3 regions of the Dryocola mayonis genome follow, and region 3 is predicted to be linked to each of the others. Evidence: predicted binding sites of a transcription regulator. Region 3 holds the regulator's gene; each other region holds the start of a gene.

Region 1 (4,683 bases), 1.6 Mb from region 3:
GTACGGAAGGTCCAGTTCTTATCCATAAAGTAGGTGGTACCCAGCGCAATGCGGTACGCGTCCTTGAATTTTTCATCTTTCTGGAACAGCGTCTGGCCATCGCTGCCGGTGGCTTTCAGCTCCTGGAACTGGCTCCAGCTGGTGTAGGTTATGCTGTAGTGAATCGCCCACTGCGGATCGACTTTATTGTAACCAGAAAGCTCCCACATCTCAGGCAGGTTCAGCGTCAGAGCGCCAGGGATTGTTTCACCGCCGGTACCATAAAGCCCATAACCGCCCAGGAGAGGGTTGTAAGCGGCGGGCAGGCTGCTCTTATAGTCGCCGTCGAAGTCGATTTTCACTTCTGAACGGTAGGTGAAGCCGTAGCGGTTGTTCTTATCGATTTCATAAAGAATACCGGCGTTCCAGCCGTAGCCCCACTCATCGCCTTTCAGGTGCGCGATTTGCGTATCCGCCGGGATCTGCGATACCGGACCCGCAAGCTGCGGAGGCAGCGCGCCGGAACCTGCAATCAGCTGAGGTAAGTCGCCGGCATAGCGCTCGATTTTCGCCCTCGCGTAAACCGCATCAAAGCCAACGCCGAAGCTCCAGCTGTTGTTTAAGCGCCAGGCGCCGCTCAGGTTAAGGTTCAAGGTTTCAAGATCGGTTTTACCGCCAACGGAACCCGCCGCGTAATCGTTAGTATATTCAGTCGCCAGCCCGTAGTTGGAGGTTACAGAAGCCCCCCAGCCGAACTGCTCATTAATCGGTGCGACGAAATGGAGGTTTGGCACCCAGGCTGTCGGCGCGATATTGTCCGCGTCGGTGCTGCGGCCGGATAGCGATGTCCCGGAAATATTGACATCCGGATCGACGAATATCGCACCGCCAGAAAACGACGGACGGTCAAACATCATGATGGTGGCGGGGTTACGGCTGGCCGAGCCCGCGTTGTCCGCAACCGCACCTTCCCCGGAATAAGCTCGGCCAAGGCCAGAGGAAGAGAACTCGTTTAACTGAAAGCCGGCTGAGTATGCCTGCGAGGAGACAATTGCCACTGCAACCGCGAGGGCTGACTTTGAAAACAGGTTTTTCTGGCTCATGACCAAAACCTCATAGATTTATTTTTATACAAATAATGTTACACGTGGTAACAGGAGCGCGAATAGTAGGGGCTGATCGAAAACAGAGAAAGCTGACCAGTGGCGAGAGTATAGGTCTGACCAGATAGTATGTTGCAAGTTTGTATCTAAACTTTTTCAAGTTTGATCTTTAAAACGAGATCCGCCCGGCAAAATCGCGGCCACCTTGCTTCATCCAGACCGGTGAATTTTGTTTTAGATCATTTTTAAGTGTGATTTTGGTCACTTACGGGCGCAGGCAAGATTAACGACTGGAGAGGCTTCAACGGGGGGCGTAAAATAAGCAGCAATTGTTTAATCCCTTTCGCTTTTAAATACAGAGGAAATCATAATGAGTAAAAACACCGCTGATGAAACCCCGGTTTGCTGCTGTATTGATGTTGGCTCCATCATCGACAACACCGATTGCACCGCGTCATACAGCCGCGTCTTTGCCAACAAAGCGCAGGCCGATGAAACGCTGGCCGCGCTGAGCGCCAAAGCCCGTGAAGTAGAATCCGAACCTTGCCAGATTGTGCCGCGCTACGCTGACGTTGAAGAAGGCGTGCGGCTGGATATCGACTTCGTATTCAGCTGCCAGGCTGAAACCATGATCTTCCAGCTCGGCCTGCGTTAATTTCTTCAGACGCTCTCTTTAGGGGAGCGTCGTTTATCCCTTCCAAAGCGTGTCCATCCTCCCAATTTTTTAGTCGGCCAGTTGGCTGAATGTAACTTTTTGGTTAAAACTGTGATCAGGTCAGACCACTTTTGGTTCGTTTACAATTTTTAACAGGGGAGCGTTATGAGTCAGGCACTTCCGCTGGTGACCCGCCAGGGTGACCGCATTGCCATCGTCAGCGGTTTACGCACGCCGTTTGCGCGTCAGGCTACGTCCTTCCACGGTATTCCCGCGATCGATCTTGGCAATATGCTGGTCAGCGAGCTGCTGGCGCGCAGTGAAATTCCCCCGGAAATCATTGAGCAACTTGTTTTCGGCCAGGTTGTGCAGATGCCGGAAGCGCCAAATATCGCGCGTGAAATCGTCCTCGGTACAGGCATGAGTATCCATACCGACGCCTACAGCGTGAGCCGGGCCTGCGCGACCAGCTTTCAGGCCGTAGCCAACGTCGCCGAAAGCCTGCTCGCCGGCACTATTCGCGCGGGCATCGCCGGCGGGGCGGATTCATCTTCCGTATTGCCGATCGGCGTAAGCAAAAAGCTGGGCCGCACGCTGGTGGATGCCAATAAAGCCCGCACGCTTGGCCAGCGGCTGAAGCTCTTTTCCCGCCTGCGCCCGCGCGATCTCCTGCCGGTCCCTCCGGCGGTCGCTGAATATTCCACGGGCTTGCGGATGGGCGATACCGCCGAACAAATGGCGAAAACCCATGGTATTACCCGCGAACAGCAGGACGCTCTCGCGCACCGTTCCCACGAGCGCGCGGCGCTTGCCTGGCAAGAAGGCAAGCTCGCCGATGAGGTGATGACCGCTTTTATTCCGCCGTATCGTCAGCCGTTTAGCGAAGATAACAACGTTCGCAAAGGCTCATCGCTTGCCGATTACGCAAAGCTGCGTCCGGCCTTCGACCGCAAACACGGTACGGTAACCGCCGCTAACAGTACGCCTTTAACCGACGGCGCAGCGGCTGTGATCCTGATGACGGAATCCCGGGCTAAAGAGCTGGGCCTGAAGCCGCTGGGCTTTTTACGCAGCTACGCTTTCACCGCCGTAGACGTGTGGCAAGATATGTTGTCAGGGCCGGCATGGGCCACGCCGCTCGCCCTTGAGCGCGCCGGCATCACCATGGGCGATCTGACGCTGTTTGATATGCACGAAGCCTTCGCCGCCCAGACGCTGGCTAATTTGAAAATGCTTTCCAGCGATCGCTTCGCCCGCGAGGTGCTGGGGCGTTCTCAGGCGACCGGGGAAGTGGACGAGGCGAAATTTAACGTGCTCGGCGGTTCCATCGCTTACGGCCACCCCTTTGCGGCAACGGGCGCGCGCATGATTACGCAAACGCTGCATGAGCTGCGTCGTCGCGGCGGCGGGCTGGGGCTGGTCACCGCCTGCGCGGCGGGCGGCCTGGGCGCGGCTATGGTTCTGGAGGTCGAATAATGGAACAGACAAGCGCATTCTCATTGCATATCCGGCCTGACAACGTCGCGGTGGTCACCATTGACGTGCCGGGCGAAAAGATGAACACCCTGAAGGCCTCGTTCGGCCCTGAGGTTCACGCCATTATCAAACAGGTGCGGGATAACAACGCGCTGCAGGGCCTGGTGTTTATTTCCGCGAAGTCCGACAACTTTATCGCCGGCGCGGATATCAACATGATTGCCGGCTGCCAGAGCGCGGAAGAGGCGCAGTCTCTGGCGCGCCAGGGCCAGCAGATTATGGCTGAAATCGCCGCGCTGCCGATCCCGGTAGTGGCGGCTATTCACGGGGCCTGCCTCGGCGGCGGGCTTGAGCTGGCGCTGGCCTGTCATTCACGAATCTGTACCGATGATGAGAAAACAAAGCTCGGCCTGCCGGAGGTTCAGCTGGGGCCTGCTGCCGGGTTCTGGCGGCACCCAGCGTTTACCGCGTCTGATTGGCGTGAGCAACGCGCTGGATATGATCCTCGCCGGCAAGCAGCTACGCCCTCGCCAGGCGCTAAAACTTGGGCTGGTGGACGACGTTGTTCCGCAGTCCATTTTGCTCGACGCGGCCGTTGAGCTGGCGCTTAAAGGCCGCAGGCCGGCGCGCGCTTTGCCCGTCCGCGAACGTATTCTGGCAGGCCCTGTCGGGCGTTCGCTGTTATTTAATATGGCGAGCAAGAAAGCGGAACAGAAAACCAAAGGGAATTACCCGGCCACGCGGCGCATTATCGAGGTGATAAAAACCGGTCTGGAGCAGGGGGCGCACAGCGGCTATGAGGCCGAGGCGAAGGCCTTTGGCGAGCTGGCGATGACGCCACAGTCCGCCGCGCTGCGGGGGATATTTTTCGCCAGCACCGAGCTTAAAAAAGAGCGCGGCAGCAACGCCGAACCTCATCCGATTCGTGCGGTAGGCGTGCTGGGCGGCGGCCTGATGGGCGGCGGTATCGCTTACGTCACGGCGACGAAAGGGGGCCTGCCGGTACGCATCAAGGACATCAGCAACGACGGCATCAACCACGCGCTGAAATACAGCTGGGATCTGCTGGATAAAAAGGTGCGGCGCCGGCATATGAAGGCGACAGAGCGGCAACGCGAGATGGCGCGCATTTCCGGCGCAACGGATTACAGCGGTTTTCACAATCGCGATATCGTGGTGGAAGCGGTGTTTGAAGACCTGGCGCTGAAGCAAAAAATGGTGGCTGAAATTGAGCAATACGCCGCGCCGCACACCGTTTTCGCTTCCAATACCTCTTCGCTGCCCATCGCGGATATCGCCGCCAACGCTGCGCGTCCGCAGCAGGTCATCGGCCTGCACTATTTCAGTCCGGTTGACAAGATGCCGCTGGTGGAGGTGATTCCCCATGCGGGAACCAGCGCGGAAACTATTTCCACAACCGTGGCGCTGGCGAAAAAGCAGGGTAAAACCCCGATTGTCGTAGGCGACAGC
Region 2 (4,683 bases), 370 kb from region 3:
TTTACCCGTGGTCGCGTTAAGCGCCAGGATGCTGCTGGCATAACGTTCCTGCTCAGGCGTACGGTTGCCGCCCCAGATATCCGGCGTGGTCACGCCCATCGGCAGATACACCAGATCCAGTTTGGCATCGTAGGCAGCCGGCGCCCAGGAGTTAGGTGAGTTGATGGTGAAGTGGTGCTCATCGCCTGGAATCGCATTCGGATCTTTCGCGCCCGGATCGAATGCCCACAGCAGCTTGCCGCTGTTGACGTCAAACCCACGAATAACGCCGGACGGCTCGCGGGTAGAGTAGTTATCCGTTACCGCACCCGCAATCACTATTACTTTATCAGTGATGATTGGCGGCGAGGTTGGCTCGTACATGCCAGGGGTGGTTACCGGCATATTAGTTTGCAGATTCAGAATGCCTTTGTTGGCAAAGCTTTCGCACAGCTGGCCGTTATCAGCGTTCAGGGCAAATACGCGGCCGTCGTTCACCGGCAGAATGATGCGGCGCGGACAGTCTGAAACTACGTCCGGGCTGGCGTTATCCGCAGTGGCTTCATGATAGGAAACGCCGCGACAGGTCACGTGCTGGAACGAAGGATTGGTATCCAGACGCGGATCGAATTTCCACTTCTGCTTGCCGGTAGCGGCATCCAGCGCAAACAGCTGCTGGTGCGCGGTACACAGGTAAAGCGTGTCGCGGATTTTAATCGGGGTAACTTCGTTGGTGACTTCGCCCGGATCGGTTGGACGCTTCACATCGCCGGTCTGGAATGACCAGGCCTCTTTGAGCTGGCCGACGTTTTTATCGTTGATCTGTTTTAACGGAGAGTAGCGCTGGCCTTCCTGATTGCGGCCGTAAGCTGGCCAGTCGGCGTCAGGAATGGTGGAGGCCGGCGCGGCAGCGGCGGTAGCCTCTGCGCTGAGCGTACCGTTAATTTCCTGCGGATCGTTAAATACCGCCCAGATAAGGGCCACGACGGTAATGGCCAGAACGGCGCCTAAGGCCGGCGCGGCGCCTGCGGAAGGCAGAATAAACTGGCGATAGACAAAGGGCAGCAGCAGCCACACGCCGAAGAAGAACAGCACATCTAAACGCGGCGTAAGCGCCCAGAAGTCGAAACCAACTTCCCAAACCGCCCATGCCAGGGTACAAAGCAGCAGTGCGGCATAAACCCACAGCGCCAGCACCTTACGTTGCCAAAGTAACCATGCGGTGATAAGCATCACCACCCCTGCAATTGGGTAGTAGTACGACCCACCAATTGCCACTAGCCATATCCCGCCAATAAGTAAATAAAGCCCGGTAAGCACCGCAAACAGGGCCGATAAGGTCGTGAAGACACGCCTTTCTGAGTTATTTATTTTCACAATTATCACGCTCTTAAAAGTTTGATAGCAATTAATTATAGTTATTAACAAGTGTGACTTACATCACATAAATGGCTTTTTTAGCGAAAGCGCATGCAACGACGTTTTGCTGTTATACTGCTGGCCTGAATATTTTGTGTTGGATAAAGCTGCGCCGACATTAAATGATTTGTTTTTAAATCATATGGTTATAGATATGAAACATACTGTAGAAGTGATGATCCCCGAAGCGGAGATCAAGTCCCGTATCGCTGAATTAGGCCGTCTGATAAGCGAACATTATCGTGACAGCGGCAGCGATATGGTGCTGGTTGGCCTGCTGCGCGGCTCGTTTATGTTTATGGCGGACCTGTGCCGTGAGGTGCAGGTGCCTCACGAAGTCGATTTTATGACCGCCTCCAGCTACGGCAGCGGCATGTCCACTACCCGCGATGTGAAAATCCTTAAAGACCTCGATGAAGATATTCGCGGCAAAGACGTTCTGATCGTCGAGGACATCATCGATTCCGGCAACACGCTAAGCAAAGTGCGTGAAATCCTCAGCCTGCGCCAGCCAAAATCCCTCGCTATCTGCACCCTGCTGGATAAGCCGGAGCGCCGCGAGGTGGACGTCAACGTCGAGTGGGTTGGCTTCTCCATCCCTGACGAGTTCGTCGTGGGCTATGGTATTGATTATGCCCAGCGCTATCGCCATCTGCCGTACGTCGGCAAAGTCGTTCTGCTGGACGAATAGTTAAGCGCGCGGAAAAGAAAAAGGGCCTTGAAGGCCCTTTTTGCTATCTGTATTACGGGGAAACCGCTCTATTCTTATGGCTGCTGTGGGTCAGCTTGAGGTTTGAAATCCCGCTGCGATAGCCCTGCTCAAGGGATTCGCGGCTGGTCGCCGTCACTTCCAGATCGCGCAGGCGGCCGTCGTGAATACCGTAAGCCCAGCCGTGCACCGTGACTTTCTGCCCGCGTTTCCACGCGGATTGCATAATCGTGGAGTGGCCCAGGTTATACACCTGCTCCATAACGTTCAGTTCGCACAGGGTATCAAGGCGCTGTTCCTGCGGGAGCTCTCCCAGCAGCGAGCTGTGCTTGAACCAGATATCGCGGATGTGCAGCAGCCAGTTGTTGATAAGGCCTAAATCCGGGTTCTCAACCGCCGCCTGAACGCCGCCGCAGCCGTAGTGGCCGCAGATGATAATGTGTTCGACTTCAAGCACGTCCACCGCGTACTGCACGACGGAAAGGCAGTTTAAATCGGTATGGATAACGAGGTTCGCCACATTGCGATGAACAAACAGCTCGCCGGGCTCAAGGCCGGTCAGACGTTCAGCCGGCACGCGGCTGTCCGAACAGCCAATCCACAGAAAACGAGGTTTTTGCGCCAGGGCCAGGCGTTCAAAAAAGCCCGGGTCTTCATCCTCCATCAGTTTTGACCAGACCTGGTTATTACTGATGAGGGTATCTATATCTTTCATGGAGGTTAACAACCTGTAACCGAATAAGTGCGTTGAGGTAATATAGGGCAACTCGATAAATTTTAAAACTGCTTAACAAATTTGTATCGTGAAAGGTAACCCCAAACAATGACCATTGCATTAGAACTGGAAAAGCTCACGAAAACCTATCCCGGCGGCGTTCAGGCCCTGCGCGGCATAGATCTTCGCGTTGAGGCGGGGGATTTTTACGCCTTGCTGGGCCCGAACGGCGCGGGCAAATCCACCACCATCGGCATCATCAGCTCGCTGGTCAATAAAACCTCCGGCCGCGTGCGCGTGTTTGGTTACGACCTGCAAAAAGACGTGGTGAATGCAAAGCGCCAGCTCGGGCTGGTTCCGCAGGAGTTTAACTTCAACCCGTTCGAAACGGTGCAGCAGATCGTGGTGCACCAGGCCGGCTATTACGGCGTTGAGCGCGGCGAAGCGATAGCGCGCAGCGAAAAATATTTAAAACAGCTCGATCTGTGGGAAAAACGCAACGAACGCGCGCGCATGTTATCCGGCGGCATGAAGCGTCGCCTGATGATTGCCAGGGCGCTGATGCATGAACCTAAGCTCCTGATTCTTGATGAGCCAACCGCCGGCGTCGATATCGAACTGCGTCGTTCCATGTGGGGCTTTTTAAAAGACCTGAACGATAAAGGCACCACCATTATTTTGACCACCCACTACCTGGAAGAGGCTGAAATGCTCTGCCGCAACATCGGCATTATTCAACGCGGCGAGCTGGTGGAAAATACCTCGATGAAGTCGCTGCTTTCCAAGCTGAAGTCCGAAACCTTTATTCTCGATCTCGCGCCAAAAAGCCCGCTGCCGAAGCTTGAAGGCTACCAGTACCGCCTGGTGGATACCTCGACGCTTGAGGTGGAAGTGCTGCGCGAGCAGGGCATCAACAGCGTCTTTAGCCAGCTAAGCGCGCAGGGAGTGCAGGTATTAAGCATGCGTAACAAGGCCAACCGTCTGGAAGAGCTGTTCGTCACGCTGGTCAATAAAACAGGAGAGCACGCATGATGCATCTTTACTGGGTGGCGTTAAAAAGCATCTGGACCAAGGAGATCCACCGTTTCACTCGCATCTGGATTCAGACCCTGGTGCCGCCCGTCATCACCATGACGCTTTATTTCATTATCTTCGGCAACCTGATCGGCTCGCGCATCGGCGAAATGCACGGCTTTACCTACATGCAGTTTATCGTGCCGGGGCTGATCATGATGGCGGTGATCACCAACGCCTACGCAAACGTAGCCTCGTCGTTCTTCAGCGCGAAGTTCCAGCGCAATATCGAAGAGCTGCTGGTGGCGCCGGTGCCTACGCACGTTATTATCGCCGGCTACGTCGGCGGCGGCGTGGCGCGCGGCCTGTGCGTGGGCGTGCTGGTGACGGCGATTTCGCTGTTCTTCGTGCCGTTCCAGGTCCACTCCTGGCTGTTTGTCGCCCTGACCCTGGTGCTGACGGCGGTGCTGTTCTCGCTGGCGGGCTTGCTTAACGCCGTGTTCGCCAAAACGTTTGACGATATCAGCCTGATTCCCACCTTCGTGCTGACGCCGCTGACCTATCTGGGGGGCGTGTTCTATTCGCTGACGCTGCTGCCGCCGTTCTGGCAGGCGCTGTCGCACCTTAACCCCATCGTCTACATGATTAGCGGCTTCCGCTTTGGTTTTCTCGGCATCAGCGACGTTCCGCTGCTCTTCACCGTCGTGGTGCTGGTGGGCTTTATCGCGGCGTTTTATCTGCTGTGCTGGTATCTGATCCAGCGCGGGCCGCGGTCTGCGCAGCTAGCCTTTGGCTTCCCCTGCGGGGGAAGCTTTCCGGACGTTTTCAGCCAGAGATTGACTGACAT
Region 3 (4,683 bases):
TGTGAAACGACAGCTGCAAAGCGGCGAAGCGGTTTTGGTCTGGTCAGAGCTTCATGAAACGGTGAATATTATGCCGCGCGGGCAGTTCCGCGGCTGACCCTTGTCATGGGGCGCGGTCTGTACTGCATAATTCTTACAATCCATGGAGTTGTTGCCCTATGTCAGCCAAACATCCGGTTATCGCCGTCACGGGATCCAGCGGTGCGGGAACCACCACCACAAGCCTTGCCTTTCGCAAGATTTTTCAGCAGCTGAACCTGCGCGCCGCGGAGGTCGAAGGGGACAGCTTCCACCGTTATACCCGTCCGGAAATGGATTTGGCTATCCGCAAAGCGCGCGACCTTGGCCGCCACATCAGCTATTTCGGCCCTGAGGCCAACGATTTCAGCCTGCTTGAGCAGACCTTTGCTGAATACGGGCGCAGCGGCCAGGGCAAATCCCGTAAATATCTCCATACGTATGATGAAGCCGTGCCCTGGAACCAGGTGCCGGGAACCTTTACGCCGTGGCAGCCTTTGCCAGAGCCGACGGACGTCCTCTTTTACGAAGGGCTGCACGGCGGCGTAGTCACCCCGCAGCACGACGTGGCGAACCACGTCGACCTTTTGGTAGGCGTGGTGCCCATCGTTAACCTTGAGTGGATCCAAAAGCTGGTGCGCGACACCAGCGAACGCGGCCCATTCCCGGGAAGCGGTGATGGACTCGGTCGTCAGATCGATGGATGACTACATCAACTACATCACCCCGCAGTTCTCGCGCACCCATATCAACTTCCAGCGCGTGCCAACGGTAGATACGTCTAACCCCTTTGCGGCGCGCGGCATTCCGTCGCTGGACGAAAGCTTCGTGGTTATTCACTTCCGCGGGCTGGATGACATTGATTTCCCATATCTGTTGGCCATGCTGCAGGGATCTTTCATTTCCCACATCAATACGTTGGTGGTGCCCGGCGGGAAAATGGGGCTGGCGATGGAGCTTATCATGACGCCGCTGGTGCAACGGCTGGCGGAAGGCAGAAAGGTCGTTTAGGGCGGCGCCCGCCGCCCTGAAGCGCGTTAAGCTTCGATCACTTCATAGCTGTGCGTGATGTTTGCGGCTTTCTCAAGCATCAGCGCTACCGAACAGTATTTCTCAGCGGAGAGATCCACCGCGCGGGACACGGCGTTGTCCTTCAGGTCTTTGCCGGTCACGATGAAATGCAGATTAATGTGCGTGAACAGGCGCGGGGCTTCTTCACGGCGCTCGGACGTCAGCTTCACTTCGCAATCCTTCACGTCGTGGCGGCCTTTTTGCAAAATGGACACCACGTCGATGGCGCTGCAGCCGCCGACCGACATCAGTACCATCTCCATCGGACTGGGCGCCTTATCGCCTGAATTGCCGTCCATCAGGATCTGGTGGCCCGAAGCCGATTCGCCCAGGAAAGTTAACCCCTCAACCCATTTAACTCGTGCCTGCATGTTGCTTACTCCTGTTGAAGAAATTTCCTTTCAGAGTACGCGGATGCGGTAAAACTGGCAACGGAAGGCGACCTGCATCATGCTGAAACGAGACAATAGGAGACACTTGTCAAAAGCTATGCTAAAACAATCCGGATGCAACATTTGATACATTGACGTGATAAATGTCTGCAGAGGACATCACTAATTACAGGCGGCAAGATTGACTTGCAGGCCATTTCCCCCGAGTGGGAAATATTCTAACGATTGCAACGCCGGGCAGGAGGTTTTGCATCCTGTCTTTGGTAGCCAGTTTATAACAGAGGATAACCGCGCATGGTGCTTGGCAAACCGCAAACAGACCCGACACTCGAATGGTTCTTGTCCCATTGCCACATTCATAAGTATCCATCAAAGAGCACGCTGATTCACCAGGGTGAAAAAGCAGAGACGCTGTACTACATCGTCAAAGGCTCCGTGGCAGTGCTGATTAAGGATGAAGAGGGTAAGGAAATGATCCTCTCCTACCTGAACCAGGGCGATTTTATCGGTGAATTAGGCCTGTTTGAAGAAGGCCAGGAGCGCAGCGCCTGGGTTCGTGCGAAAACCGCATGCGAAGTGGCCGAAATTTCCTATAAAAAGTTCCGTCAGCTTATCCAGGTTAATCCGGACATCCTGATGCGTCTGTCTTCCCAGATGGCGCGTCGCCTGCAGGTCACGTCAGAAAAAGTAGGCAACCTCGCCTTCCTCGACGTTACCGGCCGCATCGCTCAGACGCTGCTGAACCTGGCAAAACAGCCGGACGCTATGACCCACCCGGACGGCATGCAGATTAAAATCACCCGCCAGGAAATCGGTCAGATCGTCGGTTGCTCCCGCGAAACCGTAGGCCGCATCCTGAAAATGCTGGAAGATCAAAACCTGATTTCCGCTCACGGTAAAACGATCGTCGTTTACGGCACTCGTTAATTCCTGTTCACAAAATGGCGTGTCGCTTCGGTAACACGCCATTTTTGTCTCTACACTTCTGATATGTGGCGTCGACTGATCTACCATCCCGAAGTTAACTACGCACTGCGACAAACGCTGGTGCTGTGTCTTCCCGTGGCGGTAGGCCTGATTCTGGGCAATCTGCAGGCCGGGCTGATGTTCTCGTTAGTGCCCGCGTGCTGCAATATTGCCGGTCTGGATACGCCTCATAAACGCTTCTTCAAGCGGTTAATCATCGGCGGCGGCCTGTTCGCCATCAGCAGTCTGCTGATGCAGCTGATGCTGCTGTACACGCCCGTGCCGCTTCCGGTCATTCTTCTGGGTATGGCGCTGCTGCTGGGTGTCACCGCCGAAATCAGCGCGCTCCACGCCCGCCTGCTGCCCGCCTCGCTCATCGCCGCTATTTTTACCCTCAGCATGGCCGGGAATATGCCCATCTGGAAACCGATGCTGCTTTATGTTTGCGGCACCGTCTGGTACGGAGCGTTCAACTGGTTCTGGTTCTGGATGTGGCGCGAACAGCCGCTTCGTGAATCCTTAAGCCTGCTCTACCGCCAGCTTGCGGACTATTGCGAGGCCAAGTACGGCCTGCTGACCCAGCACACGGATCCTGAAAAAGCGCTGCCGCCTTTGCTGGCCCGCCAGCAAAAAGCCGTCGATCTGATCACCGTTTGTTACCAGCAGCTGCACATGCTGGCGGCGAATCAGCAGAACGGCTACAAGCGCCTGCTGCGCGCCTTCCAGGTGGCGCTCGATTTACAGGAGCACATCTCCGTTAGCCTGCATCAGCCGGAAGAGGTGCAAAAGCTCGTCGAGCAAAGCCACGCCGAGGCGGTGATACGCTGGAACGCGCAGACTATCGCGGCGCGTTTACGCGTGCTGGCCGACGATATCCTTTATCACCGCTACCCGAAGCGGTTTGTGATGGATAAACAAATCGAAGCGCTGGAAAAAATTGCCCGTCAGAACCCGGACAACCCGGTCGGGCAGTTCTGCCACTATCACTTCAGCCGCATCGCGCGCGTGCTGCGAACCCAGCGTCCTTTATATGTTCGCGACCTGATGGAGGACCGCCAGCGTCGTCTGCCGCTGTGGGCCGCCCTTAAAAGCTACCTGTCATTTAAATCCGCCGCGCTGCGTAACTCAGCGAGGCTCGGCGTCATGCTGACCGTGGCCAGCCTGCTCGGCGCCTCTTTGCATTTGCCCAAGCCCTACTGGATCCTGATGACCGTTATGTTCGTGACGCAAAACGGCTACGGCGCGACGAGGGTGCGTATTCTGCACCGTTCGGCCGGCACCATGGCCGGCCTTGCCATCGCGGGCATCGCCCTGCACTTCCACTTTCCGCAGTATATTGCGCTCACCGCGATGCTTATTATCACGCTGGTAAGCTATCTCTTTATCCGCAAAAGCTACGGCTGGGCGACCATTGGCTTTACCGTTACCGCCGTTTATACCCTGCAGCTGATCACCCTAAGCGCCGAGCAATACATTGTGCCCCGCCTGATAGATACCCTGCTCGGCTGCCTGATCGCCTTTGGCGGCATGGTCTGGCTGTGGCCACAGTGGCAAAGCGGCCTGCTGCGTCAGAACGCCCACGACGCGCTGGAAACCGATCAGGAAGCCATCCGTTTGATTTTAAGCAGCGATCCCAGGCCCACGCCGCTGGCCTGGCAGCGCATGCGGGTCAACCAGGCCCACAACGCGCTGTTTAACTCCTTAAACCAGGCGATGCAGGAGCCGGGCTTTAACTCGAATTATCTGGAAGATATGAAGCTGTGGGTAACGCACAGCCAGTTTATCGTTGAGCATGTCAACGCGATGACGACCCTTGCCCGCGAACACAATATGCTCACGCCGGAGCTGGCGCAGCGTTACCTGCAGGCGTGCGAAATCGCCCTGCAAAGATGCCAGCAGCGGCTTGAATATGACGGGCCCGGGGAGACGAAAGACGCGGTTATTCTGGATGCAGAAGCGCTGCCCACCGGGCCGTTAAGCACCATGGAGCAGCATTTACAGCGGGTGCTGGGGCATCTTAACACCATGCACACCATTTCTTCAGTGGCATGGCGTCAGCGCCCGCATCATGGGATCTGGCTAAACAGCAGCCTGCGGCGGCCGCAGGGAGGGTAAAAGCCATCCGCTAAACGCCGCATGACGCAGGCTTTATGGCCCGGCTAAGCCTTGGCGATCTTGCCGACGGCTTTCGCAAAGCGCCGCATGCCCTCTTCGATGTCCGCGTCATCCACAATCA

What was found. Region 3 encodes CRP, which controls carbon source genes, mostly activating them, when cyclic AMP is high. Its sites were predicted from a motif close to ATGTGANNNNNNTCACAT; they were not measured.
Region 1: the regulator CRP is predicted to act here: its motif matches at 1,332-1,349, upstream of WLO32_RS14650 (YfcZ/YiiS family protein).
Region 2: the regulator CRP is predicted to act here: its motif matches at 1,408-1,425, upstream of hpt (hypoxanthine phosphoribosyltransferase).

The regions. Positions count from the first base shown of each region.
Region 1 is NZ_CP150452.1:3,042,926-3,047,608, reverse strand. Features, by position in the region: gene fadL (long-chain fatty acid transporter FadL) at 1-1,082, opposite strand, end outside; gene WLO32_RS14650 (YfcZ/YiiS family protein) at 1,453-1,737, shown strand; gene fadI (acetyl-CoA C-acyltransferase FadI) at 1,903-3,213, shown strand; partial or broken gene fadJ (fatty acid oxidation complex subunit alpha FadJ) at 3,213-4,683, shown strand, end outside.
Region 2 is NZ_CP150452.1:735,535-740,217, forward strand. Features, by position in the region: gene WLO32_RS03560 (glucose/quinate/shikimate family membrane-bound PQQ-dependent dehydrogenase) at 1-1,359, opposite strand, end outside; gene hpt (hypoxanthine phosphoribosyltransferase) at 1,553-2,089, shown strand; gene can (carbonate dehydratase) at 2,142-2,822, opposite strand; gene WLO32_RS03575 (ABC transporter ATP-binding protein) at 2,931-3,854, shown strand; partial or broken gene WLO32_RS03580 (ABC transporter permease) at 3,851-4,622, shown strand.
Region 3 is NZ_CP150452.1:362,690-367,372, reverse strand. Features, by position in the region: gene WLO32_RS01635 (YheU family protein) at 1-97, shown strand, start outside; partial or broken gene WLO32_RS01630 (phosphoribulokinase) at 159-1,029, shown strand; gene WLO32_RS01625 (OsmC family protein) at 1,056-1,460, opposite strand; gene crp (cAMP-activated global transcriptional regulator CRP) at 1,776-2,408, shown strand; gene WLO32_RS01615 (YccS/YhfK family putative transporter) at 2,472-4,562, shown strand; gene argD (bifunctional acetylornithine/succinyldiaminopimelate transaminase) at 4,607-4,683, opposite strand, start outside.